Regions from separate parts of the Lysinibacillus sp. DFXJR4 genome, predicted to be linked through region 1. Evidence: predicted binding sites of a transcription regulator. Region 1 holds the regulator's gene; the other holds the start of a gene.
What was found. The regulator CtsR, encoded in region 1, represses protease genes until heat stress. The targets are predictions, from matches to a motif close to ATGGTCAATAAAGGTCAAACA.

Region 1 (7,512 bases):
ACAAGAACAAATGGTGCACCAGGCTTTAAATTATTTGCTATTTCTTTCAATGTTGCAAGCTTTTCTTGAGTCCCATTGATAAAATGCAGCACTAAAATACAGCTAGCTGCATCAAACTCTCCAGAGGGTAACTTCGTATCCAGCATAGTTCCCTGGTATAATGAAATTTGATTAGGCAAAGATTTTAATCGTTCCTCCGCTACATGTAACATGGCCTCAGAAGGATCGATGCCCACAAATGACCAAGTTGGTTTATGCTCTGCAAGTTGTAAAATTTCATTGCCGCTCCCAGAGCCAACTATTAGCAATTCAGCTTTCTCAGATAGTGTGTATTGATAAAAGGTTTGTGTTAACCGTAGCATGGCATCGTAACTAGGTAATGTTCGACGAATACCCTTTTCGTATTCGTTTGCTAGTGTGTTATTAAATTCCATAGTGTCTCACATGCCTTTCCCAAAGAATTTTTTAAAAATACAACATACAATGAAACTATTCAGGGTATAGTTCCGTAAATAGTAGTACATAAAACAAAGGAAAATTTAAAAAAGAAGGGTTGATATAAATGGAAGCTAAATGGTCTAAGGTAATCATACACGCAAGTCCGTTTTTTGCGCCATGGTTAGTACCAATTTTATTTTTCTTAATTAGTTCTGATGAGGAAGTAAAAGCTATTTCCATTCAAGCACTACTGTTCCAAATTATAATGGGTGTTTTAATTGCAATTTCTGTGGTACTAAGTTTTGTACTCGTTGGTTTACCATTCCTAATTATTTTCGGTATTATGTTGTTTGTCGTACCGATTATTGGAATTGTAAAGGCTTTATCTGATGAACCATGGCATTACCCAATTGTTGGTCGCTGGGTATAATTTTTATCGACGCAAGTATATGCTAATTGCATATGCTTGCGTTTTTTTCATCACGAAAAAGGGTACATTAGACATACGACCGTTAAGATATCTAGCATGAATAGCGATTTTTCAAGCGTTTGAATGAAAAAATGGTTGCTATTAATTTTTCTATAGGCGAAATCATTGCAATTATTTTCAAGCGTTTTGTATAATATACTCAAAGAAAGTCAAAGATAGTCAAAGTCAGTGAAGTAAGCGAGGTGTATTCCTAATGCGTAATATATCAGACATCATAGAAGGCTACTTGAAGCAAGTACTTGAATTAGGTGGAGAAGGGCATATTGAAATTAAGCGCAGTGAAATAGCTGATAAATTCCAATGTGTGCCCTCACAAATAAATTATGTGATCAATACTAGATTTACTGCCGAACGAGGTTATCTTGTTGAAAGCAAACGTGGTGGTGGTGGATACATACGAATTTTACGTGTCCGCGCGAATTCACAAATCGATTTGATTGACGATGTCCTCAGGCAGATAGAGGGAGGGGCATCGCAAACAATGGCAGAAGATTTAGTTTATCGGCTTATCGATGAGCAGGTAATTTCAAAGAGAGAAGCGAAGTTAATGTTAGCGGCAATTGATCGCTCCACTCTGGATTTACCACTCCCATTACGGGATACCATTCGAGCAAGAATATTAAGAGCGATGCTAACAACAATCAAATATGAACAGCAAAAATAGAGAGGTGATGGAAATGATTTGCGAACATTGCAAACAGCGTAATGCGACGGTAACTGTAACACAAGTTCAAAATGGACAAAAGGTAGAGCATCATTACTGTGACGTCTGCGCCTCGCAGTTCCATCCATTTCATGCAGAATTTAAACAAGAGCCTGTATCTATTCAACAGCTATTATCGAATTGGTTTGGCTCACCGACATGGCAACAACAAAAAGTGGATGAAAAACAACAGGCGCAGCCACAACCACAAACTTGTCCACAATGTGGCTTTACGTATAAACGATTTTTAAAAGAAGGAAAATTCGGTTGCCCTAGCTGCTATGACAGCTTTAGCGAGCACCTACCAAAGCTCTTTAATCGAATACAAGCAGGACCTCAACATATAGGTAAGATGCCCGGCGCTCATAGCAATATTTACGTCATTAAAAAACAAATAGAAGATATCCGTAAACTTATGAAAGTAGCTATAGATGAGGAACAGTTTGAGGAGGCCGCGAAACTGCGGGATGAAGTAAAGGAATTGGAGAAACAGCTACAATTTGAAGGTGGTGATGTGTCGTGATGATTGAATCGTTTTTAGAACGAGCTACACCAGCATGGATGAACGTGGAGGACGATTATTCAGATATAGTCATTAGTACACGTATCCGTCTTGCACGAAATTTAGATGGCTATCGTTTTCCTCTGTCCTTTACAGAGAATGAGGCATTACAGGTAGAGCAGGCTGTAACACACGCTGTTCAGGATAGCACGAAGCTACAAGATCATTACTCATATTTTGCCGTCAAGGATTTAACATCCTTACAGCGTCAAATTCTTGTAGAAAAGCATTTAATTAGCCCTCAGCTTGCTAAAAAAGAACAGGTTGGCTCCATGCTATTATCTGATGATGAATCAATTAGTATTATGGTGAATGAAGAAGACCATTTACGCATTCAATGTATGACAGCGAGTTTTCAGCTGCAAAGGGCATATGAGCAGGCCAATAAAATTGATAGAGCCCTAGAAAAATCTTTACCTTATGCATTTCGTGATACTTTTGGATATCTTACAAGTTGCCCAACAAATATCGGTACTGGTTTACGAGCTTCCGTTATGATGCACCTACCTGCCCTTACATTAACAGCTCAAATGAGTCAAATTATTAATGCCATGACAAGGCTAGGAATGACAGTAAGAGGGATATATGGGGAAGGTAGCGAAAATTTAGGGAATGTTTACCAAGTGTCGAATCAAATAACACTGGGTAAAACAGAGGAGGATATTTTGGCTGACATTCAAAGCGTCGCCGAAAAAATTATTCAAAAGGAGCGACATGCAAGAGGTAGGCTAATGGAAAAAGCAGAGCTTGCTTTAGAAGACCGAGTATACCGTGCATTAGGTACTTTAACGCATGCTCGAATTTTAACGAGCGAAGAGGCAGCTACCTGCTTGTCCAATGTTCGTTTAGGGGTAGATTTACAGTTGATAGAAGGCATTAAGGCGACAACTTTAAACGAGTGTGTTGTCTGTATGCAACCAGGATTTTTACAACACTATGCAGGAGAGGTTTTACCACCTGCTGAGCGCGATCGCGTACGAGCGAAAATGCTTCGTGAGGCATTATTTCGTGAAAATATGAGTAAGCCTATTATAGGAAAAAAAGGAGAGGATTCATATGATGTTTAATCGTTTTACACAACGCGCACAAAAAGTATTACAGCTTGCACAGGAAGAGGCAATTCGTTGGAAACACGAATCAATAGGAACAGAGCATATTCTATTAGGGCTTATTCGTGAAGGCGGTGGTATAGCTGCGAAAGCATTAGAGGCCATCGATATTAGTCCTCAAACAATTGAAGCAGGTATCGAAGAGTTAGTTGGAAAAGGAAAAGAGGATGTAGGTCCGATTGTCCACTACACACCTAGAGCGAAAAAAGTCATTGAGCTATCAGTTGATGAATCACGCAAACTAGGTCATTCATATATCGGTACAGAGCATTTGCTATTAGCGCTTATTCGTGAAGGTGAAGGTGTGGCTGCTCGTGTATTAAATAACGCTGGTGTCGGCTTAAATAAAGCACGTCAGCAAGTGCTATTACTACTAGGAAATAATGATAATGCTCAATCTGGCCAACAAGCTGCCCAGGCTGCCAATACCCCTACATTAGATAGCCTTGCGCGAGACTTAACACAAATTGCTCGAGAAGGCTCTTTAGACCCTGTGATAGGTCGAAGCAAAGAAATTACACGTGTCATTGAAGTTTTATCTCGTCGTACAAAAAACAATCCTGTATTAATTGGTGAGCCAGGGGTAGGTAAAACAGCTATTGCTGAAGGTCTAGCACAGCAAATTATTAATAATGAAGTGCCAGAGATTCTTCGTGATAAACGCGTCATGACTCTTGATATGGGAACAGTTGTAGCAGGTACAAAATACCGTGGTGAATTTGAGGATCGCTTGAAAAAAGTGATGGATGAGATTCGCCAAGCAGGAAATGTTATTTTATTTATCGATGAATTGCATACATTAATCGGCGCAGGTGGTGCAGAGGGGGCAATTGATGCATCAAATATTCTAAAACCTTCTCTAGCACGTGGTGAGCTTCAATGTATCGGTGCAACAACATTAGATGAATATCGTAAATATATTGAAAAGGATGCGGCTTTAGAGCGTCGTTTCCAACCAATACAAGTTGATGAGCCAACAGTTGAAGAAGCGATTCAAATTATCCAGGGCTTACGTGATCGCTATGAAGCACATCACCGTGTGAAAATTACAGATGAAGCGATTGAGGCAGCCGCAAAAATGGGTGACCGCTATATTTCTGACCGTTTCTTACCAGATAAAGCGATTGACTTAATTGATGAAGCAGGCTCAAAAGTACGCTTACGTTCATTTGCAGTTCCACCAAATCTAAAAGCGCTTGAAGATAAGCTCGAAAATGTGCGCTCTGAAAAGAATGCTGCAGTTTCTGGTCAAGAGTTTGAAAAGGCAGCCTCATTAAGAGATACCGAACAAAAGCTAAAAGATGAAATTGAAACGACAAGAAAGAATTGGAAGGAAGAGCAAGGGAAATCTGAATCAAAAGTTACAGTGGATGATGTAGCAGCAGTCGTATCTATGTGGACTGGAATCCCTGTATCAAAAATTGCCTCAGAAGAGTCCTCTAAGCTATTACAATTAGAGGAAGAGCTACACAAACGAGTGGTAGGGCAAGGGGAGGCAGTTGAGGCCATTTCCCGTGCTATTCGCCGTGCAAGAGCAGGCTTAAAAGATCCAAAACGACCAATTGGATCATTTATTTTCTTAGGGCCTACAGGGGTTGGTAAAACAGAGCTTGCAAGAGCACTAGCTGAAGTGATGTTTGGTGATGAGGATGCGATGATTCGAGTTGATATGTCTGAATATATGGAGAAACATTCTACGTCGCGCCTAGTTGGTTCACCTCCAGGCTATGTAGGCTTTGATGATGGCGGCCAGTTAACAGAAAAGGTTCGTCGTAAACCATATTCAGTTGTATTACTAGATGAGATTGAAAAAGCTCATCCAGATGTTTTCAATATTCTACTGCAAGTGCTTGAAGATGGTCGTTTGACTGATTCTAAAGGTCGTGTAGTGGACTTCCGCAACACGGTTGTTATTATGACATCAAACGTTGGGGCAGATGCTTTAAAATACCAGAAAAACTTAGGCTTCAATGTTGGTGGTACGGAATCGAAACATAAAGACATGAAGGGAACAATGCTTGAGGAATTGAAAAAAGCATTCCGACCAGAGTTCTTAAACCGTATTGATGAGATGATTGTGTTCCACTCATTAGAAAAAGAACACTTAAAAGAAATTGTTTCCATGATGGCGAATGCTTTAACAAAACGTCTAAAGGAACAAGATATTTCGTTAGAGTTAACAGATGCGGCGCTTGAGAAAATTGCGCAAGAGGGCTATGATCCTCAATACGGCGCTCGCCCGCTACGCCGTGCACTACAAAAACAAGTGGAAGACCGCTTATCAGAAGAATTACTGAAAGGCAATGTAGAGAAGGGCAATCAAGTGGTCATTGATTATGTGAATGATGACTTTGTGGTAAAGAAAAAAGAGGGCATTTCTGCATCTAACTAATTTCTAACAGCTACGCTTCATCTCAAAAGGACAGCAGGCTATAGTGCCAAGCTGTCCTTTTTTATGTACAATTGATAATAAGAACAAATATTCGAGGTGAATGTGATTTGGCAAAGAAAAAAACGAAATTTGTATGCACAGGCTGTGGCTATGAATCTGCAAAATGGATGGGAAGATGTCCGGGCTGTGGGGAATGGAATAAGATGGTCGAAGAAGTAGAGGTCGTAGCAAAGGGACCTCGTGGAGCCTTCCAGCATTCTGCGACAGTTACGCAAAAGGCTCTTCCTATTATGCAGATCGAGGCTGCCGAGGAGTCTCGAATTACAACAGAAATGGGTGAGCTTAACCGAGTGCTAGGTGGGGGAATCGTACCGGGCTCTCTTGTACTTATAGGAGGTGACCCTGGTATTGGGAAGTCGACGCTATTATTACAAGTGTCTGCTTTACTTTCAAATAAGGGACATCGTGTGCTCTACATTTCTGGTGAGGAATCAATCCGCCAAACGAAACTACGTGCAGAGCGTTTAGGGGTGGTTTCACAGGAGCTTTATATCTATTCAGAAACAAATTTAGAGTTTCTAAATCAAACAATTGAGGATGTGCAACCGAAATTTGTTATTGTCGATTCCATTCAAACTGTGTTTCATCCCGAGGTAACAAGTGCTCCTGGCAGTGTATCGCAGGTGCGGGAGTGTACGGCTGAGTTAATGAGAATTGCTAAAACGAAGGGAATCGCTATATTTTTAGTTGGACATGTAACAAAAGAGGGTCAAATTGCAGGGCCACGTATTTTGGAGCATATGGTAGATACTGTGCTGTATTTTGAGGGGGAGCGACACCATAATCACCGTATTCTGCGTAGTCAAAAGAACCGTTTTGGCTCAACAAATGAGATTGCTATATTTGAAATGCTTCAGGGGGGCTTAAAGGAAGTATTAAATCCATCTGAGCTCTTTTTACAGGAGCGTTCACAAGGGGCAGCGGGGTCAACCATTGTGGCTTCTATGGAGGGTACACGACCAATTCTTGTTGAAATTCAGTCACTCGTAACACCTACAAGCTTTAACTATCCAAAGCGTATGGCAACAGGTGTTGATCAAAACCGTGTACAGTTGTTAATGGCTGTTCTAGAAAAGAGAATGGGCCTCATGCTACAGGCACAGGATGCATATATTAAAGTTGCTGGCGGTGTAAAGCTAGATGAACCAGCCATTGATTTAGCGGTGTTGACAAGCATTGTCTCTAGCTTTAAGGATCAAGCAGTTAGAGCTACAGATTGTTTTGTTGGAGAAGTAGGGTTGACGGGAGAGGTGCGCCGTGTTTCCCGTATTGAACAACGTGTAATAGAGGCGGCAAAGCTAGGATTTAAACGGATATTCATTCCGGCTTCAAATATTGGTGGCTGGGATTTTCCACAAGGTATTGAGATAGTTGGAGTAGAAACCATTAAAGATGCACTGAATGCTTGCTTTAGAGAGCTATAAAGGGAGTGTGCATGTTGGACAAGGTTCTGACATGCATTTTCCTCTTTCAATAATTTTTTAGATGCTAGGCATAAAAATCGGAACTAAAAAAGGGGTTTAAGCGTCCTACATAACACCCTAATAAGATGGCTCTTTTAACAACGTTATAGCTAGTAATAGTACCTCTTTATTTTCACCTTTGTATAGAGTTGCTGCTGGCGTTAAAAAGAAACAGGGGTTGTTAGGCTCATGAAAGATTTTCTACAGTAAACTATGTATAATTATAGTTAAGAATGGGAGGTGACAGCTTATGAAAAAATTTGTTCAAATTGCCTTTTTACTGATTGGGGGAGCG
Region 2 (7,512 bases), on a different contig from region 1:
CTATTTTTTCTACGGAGAAATATGATGGTTCAATGCCAACAAGCTACTCGACAATCGAACGACATTTTGGAACTTCGGAAGAATTTCAAAGTGTTGTAGAAGCCTATAAAGCTAAAAATATGGCCATTATGGTTGATTTTCCACTCAACAATGTAAGTCCCAACCATGAGTGGGCAAAAGATTCTGCGAAACAAAATTGGATTGCTTCCACAAATAATGGGCAAGTACAGTGGGACTTAACGAACAAAGAGGTGCAAGAAGCGCTTATTAAATCAGCAACAGACTTTGTCTCTACATATGATATTGGTGGAATTCGTTTAACAAATATTGCAGGTGCTGATACAGCATTCGTTGATAAAGTTATAGCAGCATTAAAAGATGCAAAAAAGTCTCTCTATATCATTTCAAATGAAGCAAGTGATGCCAATTTTGATGCAAGTTTTTCACCTGAAACAGCCGATATTTATCGTAATATTTTCAAAAATGTTGATATGGATTCGTCCAAGCTAATGGAGCCTTTTACAGGTGATAAACCAACACAAATAATGGTGGATTCTTTAGAAACACATCGTTTTACATTTGATTCTGCAAATGAAAATATGTTCCCGCCAACTCGATTAAAAATGGCAATGGGTACTTTATTTATGTTACCAGGAACTCCTATTGTGCAATATGGTACAGAAATTGCAATGAATGGTGAAGCGAAGCCAGATACGCATCAAATCTTCAACTTTAAAACAGATGAAGAACTTATCAAATATATTAAAAATGTCCAATCATTGCGCAATAAATCTGCCACATTACGTAAAGGTGATTTTGAAGTCATCACGAATGAAAATGGTTTACTTGTGTTTACACGTACATCTGATGAAGAGAAGTGGGTCATCATGGTCAACAATACGGGGAAAACACAGCGTGTGGATTTAACACCAACCCAGCTAGGCGAAGGTAAAATGCTAAATGGTATTTTACATGAAGAAAAGGTCCGTATTAATGAAAAGGATGTTTATCCAGTTATTTTAGATCGTGAAATGGTTGAGATTTATCAAGTTAAAAATGATGAAGGATTCAATATACCCTATATGATAGCACTTGGATTAGTATGGGTAATATTTATAGGGTTTGTCTTTGTAATCATTAAACGAGGTAAAGTCCGTCGTCAGGAGCAAGATGCATAATATTAAAGACCCCTCTACACAACTTTTCGGTGTAAAGGGGTTTTTGTCTTAAGCATGATAGCTTTTATTCGTAAAGAAGATAGCGATTGTACCTGGTCCTACATGGGAACCGATAGCTGAACCAATCATTGTTACTTGTATTTCTTTAGGAGAAAATCTTTCTTGGATGGCGGCTTTTACATCGCTTGCAAAGGCAGCATCATCACTATGGCTAATACCAACAACTTTCTCAGAGAAATTCCCACCGCGCTCTTGCATTAATTCTAACATACGAGCAATTGCTTTTTTGCGCCCACGCGATTTTTCAATAGGAACAAGCTTACCATCTTCTACATTTAAAATAGGCTTAATACTTAGAAGTCCACCTAAAAAAGCACTTGCCTTTGATACACGCCCACCCTTGGCAAGATAGTCTAAATCCTCAACTGTAAAAAGGTGCTCTATTTGAGGGGCTAGGGTAATAATTCTAGCTTCGATGTCCTCAAATGGAGCTCCTAGGTCTCGAAGACGAACCGCTTCTTCGATCACTAGCCCATGACCCAATGAGGCACATTTAGAGTCAATAATCGCCAATTTAAGTGATGGATATTGCTCTTGTACTTGATTGCGAATCATGACCGCAGTACTATAGGTGCCAGATAATTCTGATGAAAAGGCGATATAAATACCTTCCTCCTCATTTTTTGCTAGATCTTCAAAGTGCTTCAGGAAAAGCTCTGGTGATACTTGAGATGTTTTTGGGCGAGCACCTTGACGAATAGCGTTGTAAATCTCTTTTGAATCAATCGACATGACATCATCATATTCATTGTTGTTCAAATGCACTCGTAATGGTAGCAGAACGATATCATTTTCTTTGTAGTAAGACTTTGGTAGATCACATCCGCTATCAGTAAAAATCTTCATCATTTTGTCCCCCTACATACATTTTTTTACTTTAATTTGAGTAACACTAGCATTTTAATAAATAGATTAACATTGCCCAAATAAATGAAGTCTATACAGTACATGTTTTTGTGAAAACTTACTAACTATGATAATTTTAAGCGTTCAATGAGTAATTTAGCAATACCGTCATCATTATTGGATGTTGTAATTTCATTAGCGATATTTTTTAAGGACGCAATCCCATTACCCATTGCTACACCTACTCCAGCATATTCAATCATTTCTAAGTCATTATCTTCATCACCGAATGCGATAATCCGATCACGTGGAATCCCTAAATCCTTAGCCACATGTGCAATTCCTACTGCTTTATTTAAGCCGCGTCGAACAATCTCAATAATATGAAGTGGTGCACCCCAGCGACGGTGCTCAATAACCTCTGCATGTACAGCCTGCAAATGATCACGTATAATCATTGAGTTTACCTCATTTGCTTGAATCAGAAGGCTTGTTGGATTTTCTAATAAGTGTGTATAAAGATCGCCAAGCGTAATTTTTGGATTCCCCATATTAAATATATTTAATATCCGCTCATCCTCTGTATGCACATAAATATCATCCTTTACTTCAGCAATAATATTTTCGTATTCATAGGTATTAATTGAATCGACGACATCATGTACAACCCCTAAATCGATTGGTGTATGCACAGTCTGCCATGCAGCATTTTTTGGATGATGAACGTAAGCACCATTAAAATTTACGATAGGTGTTGTAAGACCAAGCTCATGATAGTAAATATCACTTGCACGATATGGTCGACCAGTAGCAATCATAATCTGGTGACCCTGTTCCTTAGCCTGGAATAATGTTTTTTTTGTTTTTGCTGAAATTTGCTGTTGATCAGTTAATAAAGTACCGTCTAAATCTAAAACGATTAAATGAGGTTTCATAGCTCGTTGCCCCTTTCCTATAGTTTGAATAGTATCTCTTTGTTATCCATTCGTCAAAATTTTGTCACAGTGAAAAAAGTTTGCTAACATAAAGAGGAGACAAAAGTTGGGAGTGACAAAAATGATTGTAGAAAAAGAAGTGTGGGGAAAAATTCCGTTATTGCATATACATAATGATGATATGAATGAAGAAACCCCCGTTGTAATTTTCTTACATGGCTTTATGAGTGCGAAAGAACATAACTTACATTATGCATATCAATTAGTCGAAAAAGGGGTGCGTGTCCTTTTACCGGATGCAAAATTCCATGGTGAACGTAGTGAGGGTCTAAGTGAGATGCAAATGAACATACATTTCTGGGATATTGTTTTAAATTCTATCCATGAGATTGAACAATTATATAATGGATTAAAGAATAAACATTTATTAGTGCATGATAAAATTGGTATTGCTGGTACGTCGATGGGAGGAATTATCACGTCTGGTTGCTTAAAGCGCTATGAGTGGATACAAACCGCGGCAGTATGTATGGGGGCACCCGGCTTTGTAAAATTAGGTGAATACCAGCTACAGCAGTTTGCGAAAAACGGGGTGCAATGGCCAATGTCAGAGGAAGAAATACAGCAGGCGAATGAGCTTCTTGCCACTTATGATATCACTCTAACACCAGAAAAATTTGCGCGTCGCCCAGTACTTTTTTGGCATGGAGAAAAGGATAAAACCGTCCCTTTTAAAGAAACGTATGATTTTTATTTAACTTTATGCAAATACTATGAGACAAACCCTGAGGACCTAAAATTTATTGCAGATAAAAAAGCAGGACATGCAGTGTCACGAGAGGGCATGTTAGCAGCGACTGAATGGCTTGCACAGCATTTGGCATAATAAGATGCATCTGCTATGATAAGGTTAACACTACGCCGAAAGGAGAAATAAAATGGATCAAGATATGAAAGATAGCATGTTAGGTGCATTAGAGAATGTAATTGACCCTGAGCTTGGTATTGATATAGTCAACTTAGGTTTAGTATATGATGTGGATTTAGATGATGAGGGTGTGGCGACTGTTACTATGACATTAACATCTATGGGGTGCCCGCTCGGACCAGTCATTGTGGACCAAGTTAATACAGCTCTAGGTGAACTTCCAGAAGTAAAATCAACAAATGTCAACATTGTATGGAACCCACCATGGTCAAAGGATAAAATGTCACGCTATGCCAAAATGGCGTTAGGTGTTCGATAAATCAATTTCGCCTTGGCGTAATTGTAGCTGTCGCTTTGCTTTCGCTACAGAAAACATTTGTAGCTGTCGCTTCGCTTTCGCACAGATAAATAGCCACAGGACGTTGCGTTTTTAGACTGAGTTCCGCTATTTCAGTAGTTGTTTGGACACCTACTGAAATGAAAGAAGATAAATAAATCCCCGCTTATAACGGTAAGCGGGGATTTAACTTGTAACGATTTAATCGATACGGCATATTTGCAATGGACAATTCTCACAGGCAATTTCATCCTTTAAAAATTGTAAATCGTGAATGGTAATATAGCCTTTATCAAAAGATAAAATATGATGCTTTTTTAAATCATTGAGCATGCGATTAATCATTTCTCGGCTCGTTCCACACAAATTTGCAATTTCTGTATTGGTTAAAGGGCAATCGATAAAAATAGTGTTATTTTCTAAAAGTTTGCCATAGGTATTCGAAAGTCGAATTAGGGTTGAAAATAAAGCGCCTTTTTTACCATTTAACACTAAATCGCGTAAACGACTTTGATGCTTTAAATTTTCTGCCTGTAGCCACTTCATATACTCCACCATAAGAGTAGGTTGTTCTACTAATAAGAGCTCTAACGATTGGCGGCTTAAAACATATAGCGTAGAAGACTCTAAAACCTTTGCAGTCATAGAATTATAAGAAAGATTACAAAATAATGAACCCTCTCCAATAATGCTGTCTGGACCACATATCCGAATGGTTAATTCCTTACCGCTCTCCGTTTCTTGGCTTATTGACACAACTCCCGTTTTAATATAGTAGATTTCCTTTGCCCGTTCACCCTCTAAAAAAATTTTATTCCCTTTATTTACTTTAATAAATATTCCATGCTTTTGAAAAAGATCATGAATTTTCTCATGCATATTATCCATTAATACCATATCTTCTACACATCGCTTTCTTTTTGTAATAATTGGCTATTATCACAAAAGAATGGTGGATTTCGATATAAAAACGAAGAAACATACTATTATTATAACGCAATTTCAATTTTTAAGTGTAAATTTTTAGTGCTTTTCCTTTGTCATATTTTATAGGTTCATGTAAAATAAAGTTAGTCAAAAAAGGTCAAACATTTTTAAGGTTAAAAGAATGGGTATAGAAATTATGCTAAACATTATTGAAAAGGAGTGCTAATTATGCAGTTTCAACAAACAGATAACCAAAAGCCCTTAGAGCAATTTGGACGAAATTTAGTTGAAGAAGTTAAAAATGGCAAAATGGACCCTGTTATTGGTCGTGATGAGGAAATTCGCAATGTTATTCGTATTTTAACACGTAAAACAAAAAATAATCCTGTGTTAATCGGAGAGCCTGGTGTCGGTAAGACAGCTATTGTTGAGGGATTAGCACAACGTATTGTAAAAGGGGATGTCCCTGAGGGTTTAAAAGAATGCGTCTTGTATGAGCTTGATATGAGTGCTCTCATTGCTGGAGCAAGCTATCGAGGTCAATTTGAAGAGCGCTTAAAGGGCGTTTTAAAGGAAGTAAAGGAATCTGAAGGACGGATTATTTTATTTATTGATGAAATTCATACCATTGTAGGTGCAGGAAAAACAGATGGAGCAATGGATGCTGGAAATATGCTGAAACCAATGCTTGCACGTGGGGAGCTTCATTGTATTGGTGCCACAACATTAGATGAATATCGAATGTATATTGAAAAAGATCCAGCTTTAGAGCGACGCTTCCAGCAAGTACTTGTGCGTGAGCCTTCAATAGAAGATACAGTTTCTATTTTACGTGGCCTTAAGGAGCGCTTTGAGCTACATCATGCGGTACGTATCCATGATCGTGCTATTGTAGCGGCGGCGGAACTTTCAAATCGTTATATCACAGAGCGTTTTCTACCAGATAAAGCTATTGATTTAATCGATGAAGCATGTGCCATGATCCGAACTGAAATAGATTCTATGCCACAAGAATTGGATGCTGTGACACGTCGTATTATGCAGCTAGAAATTGAGGAGCAGGCACTGCGTAAAGAAAAAGATGAGGCAAGTAAAAAACGGTTAGAGCAATTGCGCGGGGAGTTAACAAAGCTCAAGGAATCCTCAGAAGGCATGCGCAAACAATGGGAAGCAGAAAAAGAAGCTTTACATGGTATTCAAAAGAAGCGTGAAACACTAGACAAATATCGCCGTGATTTAGATGAGGCGGAAAGCAAATATGATTTAAATAAAGCTGCTGAATTACGTCATGGGAAAATACCTACTTTGGAAAAGGAAATTCAGGAAATGGAGAAACAATTAGAGAGTGGTACGGAATCACGCATCTTGCGTGAAGAAGTAACTGCTGAAGAAATTGCTGCCATTGTTTCTCGTTGGACAGGGATACCCGTGACGAAATTAGTGGAGGGTGAGCGTGAAAAGTTATTGCGCTTAAAGGACACATTGCATGAGCGTGTCGTTGGACAAGATAATGCTGTTCAGCTTGTTACAGAAGCGGTATGGCGTGCAAGAGCAGGTATCAAGGATCCGCATCGTCCAATTGGTAGCTTTTTATTTCTTGGACCAACAGGTGTTGGTAAAACTGAGCTTGCCAAAGCTTTAGCTGCTCAGTTGTTTGATTCAGAGGATCACTTTATTCGTATTGATATGAGTGAATACATGGAGAAACATAGCGTATCACGTCTTGTAGGTGCACCCCCAGGTTATGTTGGTTATGAGGAAGGGGGACAATTAACAGAGGCTGTTCGTCGTAATCCGTATTCTGTTGTCCTTCTAGATGAAATTGAAAAAGCACACCCAGATGTAGCAAATATTTTATTGCAAATTTTAGATGATGGTCGCATTACGGATAGCCAGGGTCGTATGGTTAACTTTACAAACACTGTAGTGATTTTAACATCTAATATTGGGTCTAATTATTTAATGGAGGCGCAAGAAGGAGATGTAGCAGTTGAAGATTTAGTGATGGCAGCATTGCGTCAGCACTTTAAACCAGAGCTGTTGAATCGTATGGATGATATCATTATGTTCCACGCACTATCAGATGACCATTTCACTGCCATTGCTTGGAAATATGTTGAACAGCTGGTCAAACGAGTGGCAGAACAGGAGATTACTCTACTGGTGGATCAAGAAGTAATTGACTGGGTTGTCCAACAGGGTGCAGATGCACAATTTGGTGCAAGACCATTAAAACGCTTCGTTCAACGTTATATCGAAACGGCCGTAGCGAAGGAATTACTACGTGGTGAGGTTTTACCA

Region 2: the regulator CtsR is predicted to act here: its motif matches at 5,355-5,375, upstream of AC2CGN_RS16000 (ATP-dependent Clp protease ATP-binding subunit).

Annotation. Positions count from the first base shown of each region.
Region 1 is NZ_JBXUNW010000007.1:60,711-68,222, reverse strand. Features, by position in the region: gene AC2CGN_RS15435 (class I SAM-dependent methyltransferase) at 1-434, opposite strand, end outside; gene AC2CGN_RS15430 (DUF4870 domain-containing protein) at 563-868, shown strand; gene AC2CGN_RS15425 (CtsR family transcriptional regulator) at 1,122-1,592, shown strand; gene AC2CGN_RS15420 (UvrB/UvrC motif-containing protein) at 1,606-2,154, shown strand; gene mcsB (protein-arginine kinase McsB) at 2,151-3,260, shown strand; gene AC2CGN_RS15410 (ATP-dependent Clp protease ATP-binding subunit) at 3,250-5,694, shown strand; gene radA (DNA repair protein RadA) at 5,802-7,178, shown strand; gene AC2CGN_RS15400 (PIN/TRAM domain-containing protein) at 7,468-7,512, shown strand, end outside.
Region 2 is NZ_JBXUNW010000008.1:8,393-15,904, forward strand. Features, by position in the region: gene AC2CGN_RS15970 (alpha-amylase family glycosyl hydrolase) at 1-1,178, shown strand, start outside; gene AC2CGN_RS15975 (DegV family protein) at 1,227-2,084, opposite strand; gene AC2CGN_RS15980 (Cof-type HAD-IIB family hydrolase) at 2,210-3,019, opposite strand; gene AC2CGN_RS15985 (serine aminopeptidase domain-containing protein) at 3,141-3,905, shown strand; gene AC2CGN_RS15990 (metal-sulfur cluster assembly factor) at 3,958-4,266, shown strand; gene AC2CGN_RS15995 (Crp/Fnr family transcriptional regulator) at 4,486-5,172, opposite strand; gene AC2CGN_RS16000 (ATP-dependent Clp protease ATP-binding subunit) at 5,440-7,512, shown strand, end outside.